4 regions of the Streptosporangium roseum DSM 43021 genome follow, and region 1 is predicted to be linked to each of the others. Evidence: predicted binding sites of a transcription regulator. Region 1 holds the regulator's gene; each other region holds the start of a gene.
The links. The regulator LexA, encoded in region 1, represses DNA repair genes until DNA is damaged. The targets are predictions, from matches to a motif close to TCGAACANNTGTTCGA.

Region 1 (4,539 bases):
GGTGGAGCGGTTTCCGGCGGCGTCGCGGGCGCGGACGGTGTAGCTGTAGGCGGTGGCGGGGGTCAGGCCGGTGTCGGTGTGGGTGGTTCCGGTGACGGTGGTGACGAGGGTGGTGCCTCGGTAGATCTCGTAGCCGGTGACGCCGACGTTGTCGGTGGAGGCGTTCCAGGCGAGGGAGACGCTGGAGGAGGAGGTGGCGGTGGAGCGCAGGTTGCCGGGGACGCTGGGGGGCGTGGTGTCGCCTCCTCCGCCGCCGCCGGTCACCGAGATGGCGGAGACGGTCGCGTAGTTGGCGCCGCCGTTCATGTTGAACTGGACGTTGAGCGCGCCGTCGCTGACCGTCGCGGGGAAGGTCCGGTCACAGGCGGTGAGCGCGCCGCAGGAGGCGAAGATGTCGAAGGCGGTCAGCGCGTTGACGCCTTCGACGCGGACGTCGAACTTGCGCTGACCGGCCGCGTTGGCCCAGTCCTCGACCATCTTCAGCGTCACCTGGTAGGTGCCGTTCGGGACGTCGAAGCGGTAGCCGCCCCAGCTGTTGAAGGTGTTGTAGTTCTGGTAGAGGGAGTCGTCGGTCGTCCCGGCGATCGCACCGCCGGTCGAGCCGCTCCCGTAGCTGGTCTGGTAGCCCCAGTCGCCGCTGGAGTAGGCCTTGTCGGCGACCCACTGGTCACCCGCGGCGTCGGTGAGCGCGGACCCGCCCGCGTTGGCCCGGAGCGGCACGGTCACGGCCGCGGAAGCGCCGGGTGCCGTCGCGACGACCGCCCCCAGGGGGAGGAGCATCACCCCCACCGCGGCTAGGAGTTTCAGGACATGTTGATTCGCCATGGGCCGCCGCCTCTACGCGCTGGAACTGGGGGGTTAATTAACAGGAAACTTTACTGTCAATTTGAGGTGAACGTAATCACGCGCGCACGCGCCGTCAATGGTGCGAAATTTCGGGGGGCCCAATCGCGGGAAGAGAGGTTTACGGCCAGCGCCAGGCGATGCCCAGCACGCCGGAGACCACGTCGGAGGCGGCCACGTGGACGGTGTGGTGGGCGTTGGGCACCAGGACGCCGGTCCGGCAAGGCTTCGCGTCCGGTCCGGACCTGACGTAGGAATGGCATTCGGCCGGGAGGGCCGCGGGGTCGAACCGCACCTGGACGAGGAAGTGCCCGACCGGCTGCCGGAAGCCGTGGCCGTGGTCGACGCACGGCTGTGCCGGTCTGTCGAAGCTCTCCCACTCGAAGACCCAGGTGTCGCCGGCCCGGAGCGCGTGGTCGAAGAGCAGCTCGGCGACCATCACCCCCCGCGCGTGGTGCCGCAGGATGGTGCCGACCCTGCAGTTCTCCAGGGCGTGGATCTCGCGGCCGTCGAGATCGGTGCCGGGGTCGACGAACGACCTGATCGCATACCGGTCCATGCCGTCGCGCCGGGCCCTGATCAGCGTGCGGGTCCACACCGACTCGCACCGCCGGGCCGCGTCGATCAGCACTTTCTGCTGCTGGGTGATGATGGCGGCGTCCTGGTCGCGGGAGCCCGGCAGCGCGTCCAGCAGCTCGCCGAGGGCTCCGGAGCGCTCATCCAGCCCCGGCCCGTGGTCGAGAAGGCGGGTGAGGGAGCCGCCGGGAAGCCGGAGGATCTCCTCCAGGGCCGTGACGACCAGCGGGGACTGCTCGCCGCCGGGACGCCGGTGCCCCCGCTGCCAGTCGCTCAGGGTGGACAGCGCGACCGCCAGCCCGCGCTGGGCCAGGCGGGACCGGATGCGGTCGAGGGACAGGCCGCTCTCCCGGATGCAGACACGCAGGGCCTGGTGGAACGGGCCGGAGCGGAGCAGGGTGCCCCGGTCGGCTGCCGGCTCGGGGGGACGGCGAGGCATGGGGACGCTCCTCGGTGTCGAGGCGGGCGGCCGGGGGTTTCCCGCGCTTCCATCCCTGAGAGGACGGCGCGGGCCCGCCGCGCTCTGTGGGGAGCGAGCGTAGAACGTCTCGTGACCCAAGAACAGGTCGCCGACCATAGCAACTACCGAAATTTCATCACTTGTGGCTTATTTCCATCCGAAAACAGAATCAGCGCATCTCCGCACCTCCGATAAGGGAGAAAAACGCGTGCCCTTCTGTTCAAGGCTCTATTCAAGGCGGTTACCGGGGGCGCCGTACTCATCCGGATCGGCCTGCCCTCGGCTCCGGCGCTCGCCCGGCCCGACCGGGCTGACCCACTCGCCGGTCAAGCTGCTCGGCTGGGGCGCCACCGCGGACCCCCACCAGGGACCGCCGCCGATCCGGCTACAGGACACCACCGCCATCCGCCCCGATTTCGGGTGCGGCACCGGGACGGCCGAACTCCGCGTCGGGCACGTCGGCGGCCGGCGCGGGGCCTGCTGCGGCGGGCGGTCGCCACTGAGGCGCCTGACGAGGAGCGGGGTCCCGATCGTGGGACCCCGCTCCTCCGGTGCGTTGTCTCAGAGCTTGCGCAGAACCGCCACGACCTTGCCCAGGACGGTGGCCTCGTCGCCGGGGATCGGGTCGTAGTTCGGGTTGTGCGGGACGAGCCAGACGTGGCCGTCCTTGCGCTTGAAGGTCTTGACCGTGGCCTCGCCGTCGATCATCGCGGCGACCACGTCGCCGTTGTCCGCCACGGGCTGCTGCCGGACGACCACCCAGTCGCCGTTGGCGATGGCGGCCTCGATCATCGAGTCGCCGGTCACCTGGAGCAGGAAGAGCGTCCCCTCGCCGACGAGCTGCTTGGGGAGGGCGAAGACGTCCTCGATGCTCTCCTCGGCGAGGATGGGGCCGCCGGCGGCGATCCGGCCGACGAGCGGCACGTAGGCCGCGGTCGGGCGGCTGATCGGGGTCTCGTCGTCACGGGACTCGGGATCCACCCACAGTGCCGGCTCGCCGGGAAGGCGGACCTCCAGCGCGCGGGGACGGTGCGGATCACGGCGCAGATAGCCCTTGCGCTGCAACGCCGTCAGCTGGTGCGACACGCTGGAGGTGCTGGTGAGCTGCACCGCCTCGCCGATCTCTCGCATGGAGGGCGGATAGCCGCGCTGCTGCACCGAGTCGCGGATCACCTCAAGGATCTTCCGCTGCCTGGGGGTGAGGCCAAGGGAGTCACGCCTGCGCACCGCCAGGTCGCTGACGGCCGAAACGTTCTCGTCATGTTCGCTCATACGATCTCCTCGCCTCCCGGTCTGTATCTCTCGCGTCGCACACAGCGACCGTACCGCCGTTGAAGATCGTATTCAAACAATTGTTCGAGTCATTCTCGAAATCAGCGGTGACGTGGTGTACAACATCGTACGGGAGTTCGATCGACATCGTGTTCGATTCGCCGATCTTTCTTCGACGTGTGTTCGGCCAGGTCGAGGGTGCTGGGGGGCCATCATGAAGACGACCGTGACGACAGGGAGGGCCGGGCGCCCGCCCGCCCGGCGCCCCGGGGCCGCGGGGGGCGTCCGATATCCTGATCCGCCGCTCCGGCTCACCAGGCGGGGCCGGATCGTGGTGGTGGCGGCGCTCACGCTGGTCACCCTGGGGGCGCTCTGGGTCGGCGCGCGCATCGACGCCGCCTCGGCGCTCGAGCACGGGGGGCGTGAGGAGCTGTCGTGGGTCGTGGTGCGCGGGGGTGACACGCTGTGGGAGATCGCGGACGCCGTGACGGAAGGCGGGGATCCGGCTCCGACGATCCGCCGGATCATGGATCTCAACGGCCTGTCCGACTCCGTGATCCGGCCCGGGACCCGGCTCTACCTGCCGGACGGTTCCGCCCCCTGAGGGGGTGCCGGAGGGGCGACACGCCCGACTCGTTCGAATGTGACGCGCTGATCAGCGACTTCGTCTGACGGGGTCCTTTCAACTTGCGTTCATGAGCCGACCCTCCTACCGTTGGACCACAACATCTAGTGGCTTCATCGGTGGTCTTCACCATAGATTGTGTTTCCATTACCGCATCTCGACCATTCGAGGGGCGTGCGCAAGCGTCTGGCGTGGACGCCGTGGAATGCACGAGAAGGTGGGCCACTTGCCGGCTCAAGGGGGCGACACGCGTGCACTGTCCGTTCTGTCGTCATCCTGATACGCGGGTCATCGACAGCCGGTCCACCGAGGACGGCGGAGCCATCCGCCGCAGGCGCACGTGCCCGGAGTGCGGGCGCAGGTTCACCACGCAGGAGACGGTGCTTCTCATGGTGAGCAAGCGCAGCGGGGTGACCGAGCCGTTCTTCAGGGACAAGGTGATCGCCGGCGTCCGGCGGGCGTGCCAGGGGCGCCCCGTCAGCGAGGACTCGCTGGCCCAGCTGGGTCAGCGGGTGGAGGAGAGCATCCGGGCCACGGGAGCGGCGGAGATCGCCGCCCATGAGGTCGGGCTGGCGATCCTGGGGCCGCTCCGCGAGCTGGACGAGGTGGCCTACCTGCGGTTCGCCTCGGTCTACCGGAGCTTCGAGACCCTGGCCGATTTCGAAACAGAGATAAAGCAGCTGCGGGCGGAACGCTCCGTCCAGCAGGACTGATCCATACCCCGGGCGCCGGGGGACAGAGCGGCGCGTTGATGTGGTCCGAC
Region 2 (4,539 bases), 1.2 Mb from region 1:
GACGGCGGTCTTCGGCATCCGCGGCATCGGCTCGCTGTTCTACCTCGCCTACGCCCTCGGGCACGCCGACTTCGGCGTGCCCGCCGAGGAGCTCTGGGCGGTGGTCGCCTTCACCGTGCTGGCCTCCCTGGTCCTGCACGGGGTCACCGCGACGCCGATCATGACGCGGCTGGACCGCCTGCGTGACAGGGCGGGGGACGCGGAGACCGAGCCCGCCGCCCGCCACCTGTAGGGGCCGATTCGCCTTTCCGGACCCGCCCTGCCTAGGTTGGGGGCTTGTGGAGCTACGTGATCTGACCATCGACGACCTCGACGCGGTGCTGGACAACCGCAAGCGCGCCTTCGGGCCCATCTCGGGAGGGGCTCTGGAGACCTGGCGCAAGCTGGTCACCCCGGCGCTCGAAAAGGGAAGATATCTCGGGATCGTCGACGGCTCCCGGCTGGTCGCGACCAGCCGGGTCAACGACTTCACCCAGTGGTGGCACGGCAGGCCGATCTCCATGGGCGGCGTGGCGTCGGTGACCGTCGCCCCCGAGGAGCGTGGACGCGGCGTCGGCCGGACGCTGATGCGGGCCACCGTCGACCGCTGCGCGGAGCTGGGCCATCCGGTCTCGGCGCTCTACCCGGCCACCACCCACATCTACCGGTCGCTCGGCTGGGAGCACGCCGGCGCCATGCACCGGGCCACCCTGCCGGCCGAGGCCCTGCGCGCGATCAGGACCACCGGGCGGGTCGAGATCCGCCGGATGGGCCCCGCCGACGCCCCCGAGGTGGTCGCCGTCCTCGGCCGCGTCCACGCCGCCACCCGCGCCTCCGGCCCCGTCTGCTGGGACGAGGGGACCTGGCGCCTGCACCTGGAGGAGAAGGACGACTTCCTCTACCTGGCCGACGACGGCTTCGTGATCTACCGCTGGCACGGCGGCGACATCGAGGTCTCCAACCTCGTCGCGGGCTCGGAGGCCACGGCGCGGGCGCTGTGGGCGATGGTCGGCTCGTCGGCCTCCATCGCCAAGTCGGTCCGGGCGGTCGTCGCCCCCGACGACCCGGTGTTCTGGCTGATCGGGGACCGTCCCAGAGACGAGGTCGGCCAGACCCGCTGGATGTTCCGCGTCGTCGACCTCGCCCGGGCCGTCGCCGGACGCGGCTTCCCCGCGGGCGTCACCCTTGATGCCGTCGTCCGGGTCGACGATCCCCAGCGCCCCGCGAACTCCGGTCCGTGGCACCTGTCGGTCTCCGGCGGATCCGGTACGGCCGAGCCCGCCGGCACCCTGCCGGAGTCCACCCCCACCTTCACCGCTGGCGGCTTCTCCGCCCTGTTCGCCGGAGTCCCGGCGGCCACCCTGCGCCGCTCGGGCCTCCTCACCGGCCCGGCGGACGGAGACGACGCCCTCGACGCCGCCTTCCAGGCCAGACCCCACATGCTCGACTACTTCTGAGCGGCGGTCAGGTAGCCGTGCGTGGCGCGCTCCCACGCGGTAGAGTCGGGCACCGAACAGGTGTTCGGCGAGCGGAGGCGTGTCGGTGCGGTTGCCCGAGCTGCGGGTGATGGGGGTCGATCCGGGGCTGACCCGGTGCGGGCTCGGGGCGGTCGAGGGACGGCCCGGAGCGCCGCTCAGCCTCGTCAAGGTCGGAGTCGTCCGGACTCCGGCCGACGACGAGATCGGGGCCAGGCTGGTGGCGATCGAAGCGGGCATCGAGCAGTGGCTCGACGAGATCCGGCCCGACGCGGTCGCCGTGGAGCGGGTCTTCGCCCAGCACAACCTCAGGACCGTGATGGGCACCGCGCAGGCGTCCGCCGTGGCGATCCTGTGCGCCTCCCGCCGGGGGCTGCCGGTGGCGATGCACACGCCGTCCGAGGTCAAGGCCGCGATCACCGGCAGCGGCACGGCCGACAAGCAGCAGGTGGGGACGATGGTGACCCGGCTGCTGCGGCTGGACGCGATGCCCAAGCCCGCCGACGCCGCCGACGCGCTGGCGCTCGCGATCTGCCACGTCTGGCGGGGCGGGGCGCAGAACCGGCTGGCCGAGGCCGTGGCCAGGACCAAGACCGGGCCGGGGACGACCGCCGCCGCCTACTTCCGGGGGCGGGGCCGGGCCGGATATTCGAGAGGAACCACGCAGTGATCGCCTCGGTACGGGGACGGGTGGCCGCGATCGCGCCCGACGGCGCGGTGGTCGAGGTCGGCGGGGTGGGCATGCTGGTCCACTGCACGCCGGGCACGCTGGCCACGCTCAGGGTGGGCGAGGAGGCCCGGCTGGCCACCTCGCTGGTGGTCCGGGAGGAGTCGCTGACGCTGTTCGGCTTCGGAAGCGACGACGAGCGCGGCGTCTTCGAGATGCTGCAGACGGCCAACGGGGTCGGACCCAAGGTCGCTCTGGCGATGCTGGCCGTCCACACCCCCAACGCGCTCCGGATGGCCGTGGCGAGCGCCGACGTCAAGGCGCTGACCAGGGTTCCCGGGGTGGGGCCCAAGGGGGCCCAGCGGATCATCGTCGACCTCAAGGACAAGCTCGGCACGCCCGATCAGGCCGTCAACGCCGCCCTCAACGGCGGTGCGGCCGCGCCCGCCTGGCGGGACCAGGTGCACTCCGGGCTGGTGGGCCTCGGCTACTCGGCCCGGGACGCCGACGAGGCCGTCGCGGCCGTCACCCCCCAGGCCGACATCGAGGTGGCGGAGGGCCGCTCCCCGCAGGTGGCGACGTTGCTCAAGGCCGCGCTCCGCGCCCTGAGCGTGCGGTGAGCACGGGGTCTGCGATGCGGATCCCGGAGGGACACGGCGGGCTCGGCGGGACAGCGGTCGTCCGCGCGGGCCGGGACGGCAGGGGCGGTTCAGGTGAGACGGGGAAGACCCGCGTGAGTGAAGGTGGACCGGCGTGAGCTTCGATCGGGATCTGGTGGCGCCGGACGCCGAGGGCGACGAGCGGCTGATCGAGGCGGCGCTGCGGCCCAAGCGGCTGGAGGAGTTCATCGGCCAGGCACGGGTGCGCGAGCAGCTGTCGCTGGTGCTGCAGAGCGCGCTGCGGCGCAACCGGCCGCCGGACCATGTGCTGATGAGCGGTGGTCCCGGCCTGGGCAAGACGACCCTCTCCATGATCATCGCCACGGAGCTCTCCGTGCCGCTCCGGATCACCTCCGGGCCCGCGCTGGAGCGGGCGGGTGACCTCGCGGCGATCCTGTCGACCCTCTCGGAGGGAGAGGTCCTCTTCATCGACGAGATCCACCGGATGGCCCGTCCGGCGGAGGAGATGCTCTATCTCGCGATGGAGGACTTCCGCGTCGACATCGTGGTGGGCAAGGGGCCCGGGGCGACCGCGATCCCGCTGGAGGTCGCGCCGTTCACCCTGGTCGGGGCGACCACGCGGGCCGGGCTGCTGCCCGCTCCGCTGCGCGACCGGTTCGGCTTCGTCGCGCACATGGAGTTCTACGACGTGGCCGAGCTGGAGCAGGTGCTGCACCGCTCCTCACGGCTGCTCGGCCTGCAGCTCCCCGGTGACGCGGCGCACGAGATCGCCGGCCGGTCGCGGGGCACGCCCCGCATCGCCAACCGGCTGCTGCGCCGGGTCCGCGACTTCGCCGAGGTGCGGGCCGACGGGGTGGTCACCCGGGACGTCGCCTCGGCGGCGCTGAACCTCTACGAGGTCGACGCCGAGGGGCTGGACCGGCTGGACCGGGCGGTGCTCGGGGCGCTGCTGCGGAAGTTCGGGGGCGGCCCGGTGGGACTTTCCACACTGGCGGTCGCGGTGGGGGAGGAGCCGGAGACGGTCGAGGTGGTCGCGGAGCCGTTCCTGGTCCGCCAGGGTCTGCTGGCGCGCACTCCCCGGGGCCGGGTCGCCACCGCCGCGGCCTGGGTCCATCTGGGGCTGACGCCGCCGCCGGACGCATTCGGCGCCTCGATGGTCGTTGATCTTGAGGATGATCTGGGGCACGCCTGACGTTGGGTTTTGATGGGGAAACCGTACAGAGTTGATCACAGATCGGTGACAACGGTATCGAAATGGGAACTTCCCTGCGCGCCTGTCCGTGACTTCGTTGCCGCGCTCTAACAGCTCGCCTAAACTCCGTGCCTTGGCTGGCTGTGTAGGCTGACGTGCTGAGCGGCGTGGCCGCATACGACGTCCGGCCCCAGGCCGGTCATTCTTAAGCCTAAGGAGCGGCCCTATGGGCGACTATTCAAGCCTTATCATGATCGCTCTGATGGTCGTGGTGTTCTACTTCCTGCTTATCCGGCCGCAGCGCAAGCGGCAGCAGGAGCAGGCTCAGATGCAGAACTCCCTGACCTCCGGAACCCGCATCATGACCACGACGGGGCTTTTCGCGACCGTGGTGGCGATCGACGCCGACGACGTGATCCTGGAGATCGCCCCCGGTGTCGAGACCCGCTGGGTCAAGGCCGCGATCGGCCGTGTGCTGACCCCGGTCGACGACGTCGATCAGGAAGAAGATGTCAAGGCCGTCGACGTCGTGGACGACAATGTGGTGGACACCGTGAAGCCGCACGACGACCAGGACTCGCCGAAGAAGTGATGACCAGGCTCACC
Region 3 (4,539 bases), 4.9 Mb from region 1:
ACACGCACGGCACGGAAAACCCAAACGCTGGCGGCATCAGGGCAGACATCAACACAGGACCGACGCTGCGCCGGCCGCTCCCGCCGACACGTCGTCTGCCCGCATCCACCAAGCTTGCACATCCGTAATTCGCCGTTATGACAATCCGCACTGCGCGGAGTAACTCCTCACTGCCGTCGAGGTTAAGCGTCAAAGAGGTAACGGGCAAGCAAAGCCAGCCTGGGGACCGTTCAAACATGAGAGGCCGGTGTTTCTTCCTCACCGTCTCGGCAGAAGCGGGGTGAAGGCGCCGGGACCTTGACATTACCGCGGGTGACGACGCCGGTCTTTTGGGTCAATGCGCCACTCATCCGACCCCTTCGGCGTAAAACATCTCCACGTGTTTTCGCTAGTCGTGCGGGTAATCCAACTCCGTGGAAAACGCGGGACTTTCCACCTCTTCACCCTCAAGCGCCTCACGGACCACACGGAAGGCCAGACCCGGACCGTATCCCTTCCGGGCGAGCATGCCGGCCAGCCTCCGGGTCCTGACGGCCGGCTCCAGACCGCGGGTCGACGAGAGCTTGCGCGCCACGAGCCTGCGGGCCGTCTCCACCTCCTGCTCGGGGTCGAGCTGCTCCACCGCCTCCTTGACGGTGTCCTCGTCCACCCCGCGGTGGCGTAGCTCCGAGGCGAGGGCCCTGCGGGCGAGGCCCCGCCCGGCGTGACGTGAGCTCACCCACGCCGCGGCGAACGCCTCGTCATCGATGAGCCCGACCTCGGAGAACCTCTCAAGCACGGCTTCGGCCGCCGCTTCGGGCACCTCACGCTTGCGCAGCGCCTCGGCGAGCTGGGCCCTGGTGCGCGGAGCCATGGTCAGCAGCCGCAGGCAGATCGCCCGGGCCACGGCCTGCGGATCCGCCGCGGGCCCCCGGCTCGCCGGGGATCCGTCGACCGGCCCATCGGGCAGGATCCCCTGGGAGTCGCCGCGCGACCGCTTCCCGCCGCGCCGGGACCCACGAGCGCCCCGGCCCCGGGACTCCCCGCCGGAGCGGTCGCCCGCCCCGCCCATGGGACCGTCTTCCGGAGCGGGCTCGTCGCCCGAGGGCGAGTCGGCCTCCCCGCCCGGCCCGGACGTCTCCCACGCCCCCGGCCGATCCCGGCGCGAGCGCCGTGAACGGCCTCCTCTTCTGCCCGTCCCGGAGGATCCGGCCTCCGGGACATCCGGCCAGGCGCCCCAGTCCCGCGGCCCGGCCGCGTCGGCCGGACCGGAGTCAGGTCCCGTCGTCATCGATCAATCCGGTTCAGACGTCGCCCGGCTTGGGAGTGGCCGCCTTGGAGCCGCGACCGGAGGTGGCGGGAACCGGGGCGGCGGGAGCCGCGGGCGGCGGCGTGGCCGGAGTGTCGAGGCGGGGGCCGATGCCGAGCTTCTCCTTGATCTTCTTCTCGATCTCGTTGGCCATGTCGGGGTGGTTCTTCAGGAAGTTGCGGGCGTTCTCCTTGCCCTGCCCCAGCTGGTCGCCCTCGTAGGTGTACCAGGCGCCGGACTTGCGGACGAAGCCGTGCTCGACACCCATGTCGATCAGGCCGCCCTCACGGGAGATGCCGATCCCGTAGAGGATGTCGAAGTCGGCCACGCGGAAGGGCGGGGCCATCTTGTTCTTGACGACCTTCACGCGGGTGCGGTTGCCGACCGCCTCGGTGCCGTCCTTCAGCGTCTCGATGCGGCGGATGTCGAGACGGACCGAGGCGTAGAACTTCAGCGCCTTTCCACCGGTCGTGGTCTCGGGCGAGCCGAACATGACGCCGATCTTCTCGCGGAGCTGGTTGATGAAGATCGCGGTGGTGCCGGTGTTGTTGAGCGCGCCGGCGACCTTGCGCAGTGCCTGGGACATCAGGCGGGCCTGGAGGCCGACGTGGCTGTCGCCCATCTCACCCTCGATCTCGGCCTTGGGCACCAGGGCCGCGACCGAGTCGATGACCAGCAGGTCGACGGCGCCCGACCGGATCAGCATGTCGGCGATCTCCAGCGCCTGCTCGCCGGTGTCGGGCTGGGAGACGAGCAGCGCGTCGGTGTCGACGCCCAGCTTCTTGGCGTATTCCGGGTCGAGGGCGTGCTCGGCGTCGATGAACGCCGCGATGCCGCCGCCCCGCTGGGCGTTGGCCACCGCGTGCAGCGCGACGGTGGTCTTACCGGAGGACTCCGGACCGTAGACCTCGACGATGCGGCCACGGGGGAACCCGCCGATGCCGAGCGCGACGTCGAGCGCGATGGAACTGGTCGGGATGACTTCGATGGGCGCGCGGGTCTCGTCGCCGAGGCGCATGACAGAGCCCTTGCCGAACTGACGCTCGATCTGAGCGAGCGCGGTCTCGAGCGCCTTCTCGCGGTCGTTAGCCGCCATGGGAGCCCCCTGAAGGGTCGCGGGTTGAATCGGTTGCCAGAAAGCTACGGGGTGCCACCGACATTTTCTGGAGAGCACGCCACGAGTGGCGGCGTGTCCAATATAGCCGAACGATTGTTCGATCGTGGCTCAACGGCATCACACGGTCCCGGGGTGGCGCGGGCCGCGGGAGGCGGCGGACCCCATCCTGGGAGCGACATTTCCGATCGTTCCCCCAGACCTGTTGTCACCAGGCTGAGCTGCGGCGATGCTGAAGGCAAACGACCGCGAGGTGACCGACGTGACCACCGCGTTCGCCCGGCGACGCCTGGCCCACCTTGAGTCCCTGCTCGCCGAGCTGCCCGGCCGGGGGCTGGCGGGCCGCATGCTCGGAGCCGGAGCCCCCGTGCTCTGGGTGTGGCATCCGGAGACGAGGCGGCAGACGATCGTCTTCGCCAGCCCGGCCGGGGACGGCTGGCTCTTCCTGTGGTCCCCGGACGGCCAGGAGAGCACCGAGGACCCCGGCCATGTGGCCGACCTGATCAGGAAACTGCTGAACGGCACCCCCTGAGCCGGGCCTTCCGGACGCCCGCAGGTCCCGCGCTCCCCGGCCCAGGTGCCCTGGTCCGCGCCCTTCAGCGCAGCCGGGCGGAGACGTCGGACACCCCGCACACGGCCCGCCAGACCTCCTTGGCGGCGATGCCGTCGGCCAGCGCCTGGTTCACCGTCCGGCCACCGAGATCGGCGATGACGTAGTCGCGGGCCCACGACTCCGCGTACGGGTCACCGAAGTGCAGTTTCATCCGGTTCCAGAACTCCGAGAGGCGCATGCTCCAAGTGTGGCCCCTCCCCGTCGTGCTCATGACCGGAGATGCCTCCCGCCGGTCCCGGCCGGATCTCAGAGGACGCGGGAGCCGTACATCTCGCCCAGCGGGTCGGCGAGCAGTTCCAGGCGGGCTCCGTCGGGATCCCTGAAGTAGATCGACGCGCCGCTCTCGATCCGGTGCGGCACGCCCGCGGCCTCCAGCTTGCCCCGCAGCCGCTCCCAGGTCGACGGGTCCACGGAGACGGCGATGTGGTGGAGCCCGCCGAGGACCTCCTTGTAGGGACCGAGGTCCAGGCCGGGGAAGTCGAAGAAGGCCAGCAGGTTGCCGTTCCCGACGTCGAAGAAGAAGTGGTTCGATCCCCGGTGGTCGCGGTTCTCGAAGATCTCCGTCAGAGGGAACTCCAGCAGGTCCTGGTAGAAGGCGATCGTCGTCTCCACGTCCGAGGAGATCAGCGCGAAGTGGTGCAGGCCCCTCGCGCTGCTCGGCGGGCGGTGCTCCCGCAGGTGCTCCGCCCTGATCCGCTCGCGTACCGTCTCCACTGCCGGATGGTCGATGCTCATCGCTGGCTCACCGCTCAATGCGTCGGGTGTTCGTCTGATCTCTATCTCCCCGACAGGACGCGATGAACCTTCCCCAGCCGTCACGCCATGGTGGCGAGGGTCTCCGCCACCATCTCCATGGACGTGCCGGAGTGCGGGAACGCGTACCTGGCGACGGTCCCGTCCTCCCCGCCGGTCGGTGTCAGGCGTAGTCGGCGGGGTTCCACTCGTCGCCCTCGGAGCGCGGAACGTCGAGGCGAGAGGCATCCCGGGTGCATACGGCGCGGAACGTCGAGGCGAGAGGCATCCCGGGTACGTACGGCGCGGGCCAGGCGGGGGCACGGCAGAGCAGGGCCGCGCAGCCGGAGGGCGCGAACAGCCACTCGTGCGGGTCGACGCGGAGGAGCAGCCCGCGGTGCCCGTCACGCCGGCGGATTCTGTCGGTGGGGCAATGCACTATGGAGCCGTGACCGGATCAGCGCTCGACCACTTCACCCCTGTGACCAGGGACTGGTTCACCGGAGCCTTTGCCTCGCCCACCGCCGCCCAGGAGGGCGCGTGGGCGTCGATCGCCCGGGGGGACAACACCCTCGTGGTCGCGCCGACCGGCTCCGGCAAGACGCTGGCCGCGTTCCTGTGGTCGCTCGACCGGCTGGCCGCCGAGCGCGCGGCCGCGACGGGCGGGCCCGCCGAGGACGCCGCGGGCGGGCGGAGGCGCTCACGCGAGGACGACGCGCCCGCCGGGCAGTGCCGGGTGCTCTACGTGTCGCCGCTCAAGGCCCTGGCGGTGGACGTCGAGCGCAACCTCCG
Region 4 (4,539 bases), 3.0 Mb from region 1:
CCATCAACCTGAAAGTCGAAAAATCAGACTATGTCGCCATAGTTGGCCCCTCGGGGTCCGGCAAGTCCACGCTGCTCAACATGCTCGGCCTGCTCGACCGGCCGACCAGCGGCGGCTACCGGCTCGACGGCATCGAGACCACCACGCTGAAGGACGGCGCGCGGACCACGGTGCGCGGCAGCCGTATCGGCTTCGTCTTCCAGTCCTTCCACCTGCTGCCGCACCGCAGCGTGCTGGAGAACGTCATGCTGGCCGAGGTCTACGGCGCGGGGCCGCGCACAGGGCGGCGGGAGCGCGCGATGCGGGCCCTGGAGCGGGTACGGCTGTCGCACCGGGTGGACTTCCCGCCCGGCAGGATGTCCGGCGGCGAGCGGCAGCGCGCCGCCATCGCCCGCGCCCTGATGGGCGAGCCGTCGCTGCTGCTGTGCGACGAACCCACCGGCAACCTCGACAGCAGGAACACCGGCGCCGTGCTCGACCTGTTCGACGAGCTGCGCGCCCAGGGCATGACCATCGTGGTCATCACCCATGAGAACGAGGTGAGCGACCGGGCCGGGCGCCGGGTGCGCATCACCGACGGCATCCTCACGGAGGGATAGATGTGCACCCGCGCGACCTGCTGAACGAGGCCATGGCGGGCCTGCTGGCCCGCCCGGTGCGCTCGGCGCTGACCACGCTGGGCACCGTACTGGGCATCACCACGCTCGTGGTCACTCTGGGCGTCGCCGCGACGGCGGGCAACCAGATCGTCGGCCGCTTCGACGAGCTGACCGCCACCTCCGTCACGGTCGAGGTCCCGGAGAACCCGTTCCCCCTGGTCGATTGGGCCGCCGTCAGCCGGGTGACCCGGCTGCGCGGGGTGATCTCCGCCGCCGCCCTCGCCGAGTCGGAACGGAGTGCCAACCTCAGCGTCCGCTCCAACGACATCGTGGACCCCACCCGGGTCACCGACCAGACGCTCACGGTCGTCGCCAGCAGCCCCGGCCTGCCCGCCGCGGTCAAAGGCAGAATGGTCGAGGGCCGCTACTTCGACGCCGGGCACATCTCCCGGGGGGACAAGGTCGTCGTGCTGGGCCTGCACGCGGCCAAGATGCTGGGCGTCACCCGGTTGGAACGGGCCCCGGCCATCTTCATCGGCACCCAGGCGTACACCGTCATCGGCGTGCTCGGCGACCTGAAACGCGAGAAGAGCCTCGCGAGCGCGGTCCTGCTGCCACCGGCCGTCGGCAGGCGCTACGGCCTGAGCACCGTGACCAGGGTCCTGGTCAACACCGGCCTCGGCGCCGCGGAACTGATCGCCGAGCAGGCGCCTGCCGCGCTCAGCCCCGGCAACGAGGCCCTCCTCCAGGTCATATCGCCGCCCAGCCCCACCAGAGCACGCGACGCGGTGGAAGGCGACGTCAACGCCCTCTTCCTGATCCTCGGGCTGGTCTCCCTGGTCGTCGGCGCGGTCGGCATCGCCAACGTCACCCTGGTGACCGTGATGGAGCGCGTCGCCGAGATCGGCCTGCGCCGCGCCCTGGGCGCCGCCCGCCGCCACGTCGCCGCGCAGTTCCTGCTGGAGTCCACCCTCACCGGGCTGACCGGCGGCATCATCGGTGCCTCCGCCGGGATCGTCGTGATCGTCGCGGTCTGCGCCGCCAAGCAGTGGACTCCGGTCCTGGATGTACGGCTGGCCGTCATGGCACCTGCCGCCGGCGCCGCCGTCGGGCTGCTCGCGGGCCTGTACCCGGCCCTGCGTGCCGCCCGCATGGAACCGGTCAACGCGCTTCGGTAGGAGGGGTGCATTCGGTCCGGCTTCCTGGACGCGGCGGACCTCCCCCGGCGGCCGGCGCGGCACGCGCCGTGGCAGATCGTGGCCGCCGGCGCGTCGAACAGCTCGTTCCGGCGACCGGCCGCGCATACTGATCGAACACGTATTCGATGCGGGATGTCCTCCCCGGCCCGCCGCTGGAAGGGGAGCGCCGGTGCCGGGGAGCGAGTTCGTCCATCTGCGCGTCGCCAGCGGGTTCTCCCTGCTGCATGGGGCCTCGCGGCCGCAGGCGCTGGTCGCCCGTGCCGGCGGGCTGGGCATGTCCGCGCTGGCGTTGACCGACCGTGACAGCCTGGCCGGCGCGGTCCGCTTCGCCACCGCGTGCCGTACGGCGGGAGTGCGGCCGGTGTTCGGCGCCGACCTGGCCGTCGAGGGCGCCCGCTCAGCGGCCGCGCCGCATCGCGACAGGCTCCGGGGCGAAGACGTCGGCCGGTGCCGGGTGACGTTCCTGGCGCGGGACGCCTCGGGGTGGAGCGCGCTGTGCCGGATGATCTCGGCGGCGCACGCCGCCGACCGCGACGAGCCGGTCCTGAGCCGGCAGGCGCTGGCCGCCCACGCCGGCCGGGGCGGTCTGGTGGTGCTGCTGGGCCCGGACTCCGACGTCGGCGGCGCGATCGTCGACCGGGACGCCGGGACGGCGCTCAAGCGGCTGCGCGCCTGGCAGGAAGGCATCGGTCGGGACGCGGTCCGGCTGGAGATCGTCTGTCACCTGTCCCCTGGCCCGGGGCCGGGTTCGCTTGTCCTGGCCGGGCGGATGCTGGCCTTCGCCGCCCGGCAGCGGCTCGTGCCGGTGCTGACCAACGCGGTGCGCTACGCCGAACGGTCCGGGGCGCGGGTGGGTGACGTGCTGGCGGCCTGCCGTCACCGGCTGCCGATCGGCCGGGCCCGCCATGCCAACGCCGAGGCCTACCTCAAATCCCCCGCCGAGATGACGCGGGTGGCCGAGCAGGTCGCCGCGGTCGCCGGTCTGCCTGCGGCAGCCGCCGGGCGCCTGCTGGCGTGCACGCTGGCCACCGCCCGGGCGTGCACGCTGGATCCGGTCGCCGACCTGGGGATCGGCGACCGGCGGGTGCACTTTCCCGAACCGTACCTGCTCGGCGCGGATCCCGCCGGGGCCGCCGACGGGGTGATGCGCGCCCGCTGCGAGGCAGGCCTGAACGCCCGCGGCATGGGCGCGGACCGGGTGGCGCTGCAGCGGCTGCAGGAGGAGCTGGCCGTGATCGCGCGGCTGGGATATGCCCCCTACTTCCTGACGGTCGCCGAGATCACCGACATGATCCGTGCGATGGGGGTACGGGTGGCCGCCCGCGGCTCGGCCGCGGGCAGCCTGGCCGTCTACGCCCTGGGCATCTCGGGGGTCGATCCGTTGCGGCACGGCCTGCTGATGGAGCGGTTCCTGTCGACGCGGCGTCGCAGCCTGCCCGACGTCGACCTGGACGTGGAGTCGGCACGCCGCCCGGAGGTGTATCGGGCGATCCTCGGCCGCTACGGGCCCGAGCGGGTCGCCGCGGTGTCGGCGGCCGCGACCTACCGGGTGCGCAGCGCCATCCGCGACGCCGGCGCCGCGCTCGGCGTGGACGCCGGTGAGATCGACGCCCTGGCCACGGCTTTTCCGCACATCCGGGCGCGGGACGCGCGCCGGGCGATGGCCGAGCTGCCGCAGCTGGCCGCGCGCGGCATCCGTCCTGACCGGCTGCGGCTGCTGTGGGACCTGGTGGAGGCCCTGGACGGGCTGCCCCGCCGTACGGCGATGCATCCGTGCGCGATCATCGTGTCGGATGCCACCCTGCTGGATCGCAGCCCCGTGCAGTCCGTGCCGGCCGGGGCGGAGGGCGGCCTGTCGATGAGCCAGTTCGACAAGGACGACGTCGAAGCGCTCGGACTGCTCAAACTCGACGTGCTGGGGGTGCGGATGCAGTCGGCGATCGCCCACGCGGTGGCCGAGATCGCCCGGGTGGAAGGCCACAGCGTCGCCATCGACGACCCGGCCCAGGTACCGCTGGACGATCCCGCGGCCTTCGCGCTGATCCGCTCGGCTGAGACGGTCGGCTGCTTCCAGATCGAGTCCCCCGGCCAGCGCGACCTGCTCAGCCGCCTGCGGCCGGAGAGCTTCGCCGATCTCATCATCGACATCTCGCTGTTCCGTCCGGGCCCGGTCGCGGCCGACATGATCACTCCGTTTCTCGCCGCCCGGCACGGCCGCGCCCCGGTGGACCTTCCGCATGCGGACCTGGCGCCGGTGCTGGCCGAGACCTGCGGCGTGGTCGTCTTCCACGAGCAGGTGATCCGGATCCTGGCCATCATGACCGGCTGCGACCCGGGTCAGGCCGACGAGGTGCGCCGGGCCTTGGCCGACGGCGGCGAGGCGGAGCGGGCGCGTACCTGGTTCACCGCCGTGGCCACCGATCGCGGCTACGACCCCGGCGTCGTCGAGCGCGTCTGGCGGACCCTGGCCGGCTTCGGCTCCTTCGGTTTCGCCAAAGCCCACGCGGCCGCCTTCGCCCTGCCCACCCTGCAGTCGGCGTGGCTGAAAGCCCACCATCCTGCCGCCTTCTACGCCGCCGTGCTCACCCATGATCCAGGCATGTATCCCAAGCGGCTGCTGCTGGCCGACGCCCGCCGCCACGGCGTCACGATCTTGCCGCTGGATGTCAACCACAGCGCCGGCCCGTACCGGATCGAACCCCTCCCCCGGGCCGGAGACACCGCCTGCGGCCGCTTCGGGG

Region 2: ruvC (crossover junction endodeoxyribonuclease RuvC) is a predicted target of LexA. The motif match lies at 1,489-1,504, and genes of this name have one in related genera.
Region 3: recA (recombinase RecA) is a predicted target of LexA. The motif match lies at 2,491-2,506, and genes of this name have one in related genera.
Region 4: SROS_RS20985 (DNA polymerase III subunit alpha) is a predicted target of LexA. The motif match lies at 1,909-1,924, and genes of this name have one in related genera.

What each region holds. Positions count from the first base shown of each region.
Region 1 is NC_013595.1:7,865,198-7,869,736, reverse strand. It holds gene SROS_RS34385 (glycosyl hydrolase family 18 protein) at 1-825, opposite strand, end outside; gene SROS_RS34380 (hypothetical protein) at 965-1,858, opposite strand; gene lexA (transcriptional repressor LexA) at 2,441-3,151, opposite strand; gene SROS_RS34370 (LysM peptidoglycan-binding domain-containing protein) at 3,366-3,755, shown strand; gene nrdR (transcriptional regulator NrdR) at 4,028-4,489, shown strand.
Region 2 is NC_013595.1:6,702,837-6,707,375, reverse strand. It holds gene SROS_RS29505 (cation:proton antiporter) at 1-232, shown strand, start outside; gene SROS_RS29500 (GNAT family N-acetyltransferase) at 279-1,436, shown strand; gene ruvC (crossover junction endodeoxyribonuclease RuvC) at 1,537-2,124, shown strand; gene ruvA (Holliday junction branch migration protein RuvA) at 2,121-2,741, shown strand; gene ruvB (Holliday junction branch migration DNA helicase RuvB) at 2,875-3,933, shown strand; gene yajC (preprotein translocase subunit YajC) at 4,160-4,525, shown strand.
Region 3 is NC_013595.1:2,392,822-2,397,360, reverse strand. It holds gene recX (recombination regulator RecX) at 389-1,270, opposite strand; gene recA (recombinase RecA) at 1,284-2,384, opposite strand; gene SROS_RS10715 (hypothetical protein) at 2,632-2,934, shown strand; gene SROS_RS10710 (DUF3046 domain-containing protein) at 2,999-3,193, opposite strand; gene SROS_RS10705 (VOC family protein) at 3,262-3,750, opposite strand; gene SROS_RS10700 (hypothetical protein) at 3,932-4,186, opposite strand; gene SROS_RS10695 (ATP-dependent helicase) at 4,181-4,539, shown strand, end outside.
Region 4 is NC_013595.1:4,833,174-4,837,712, reverse strand. It holds gene SROS_RS20995 (ABC transporter ATP-binding protein) at 1-599, shown strand, start outside; gene SROS_RS20990 (ABC transporter permease) at 602-1,777, shown strand; gene SROS_RS20985 (DNA polymerase III subunit alpha) at 1,968-4,539, shown strand, end outside.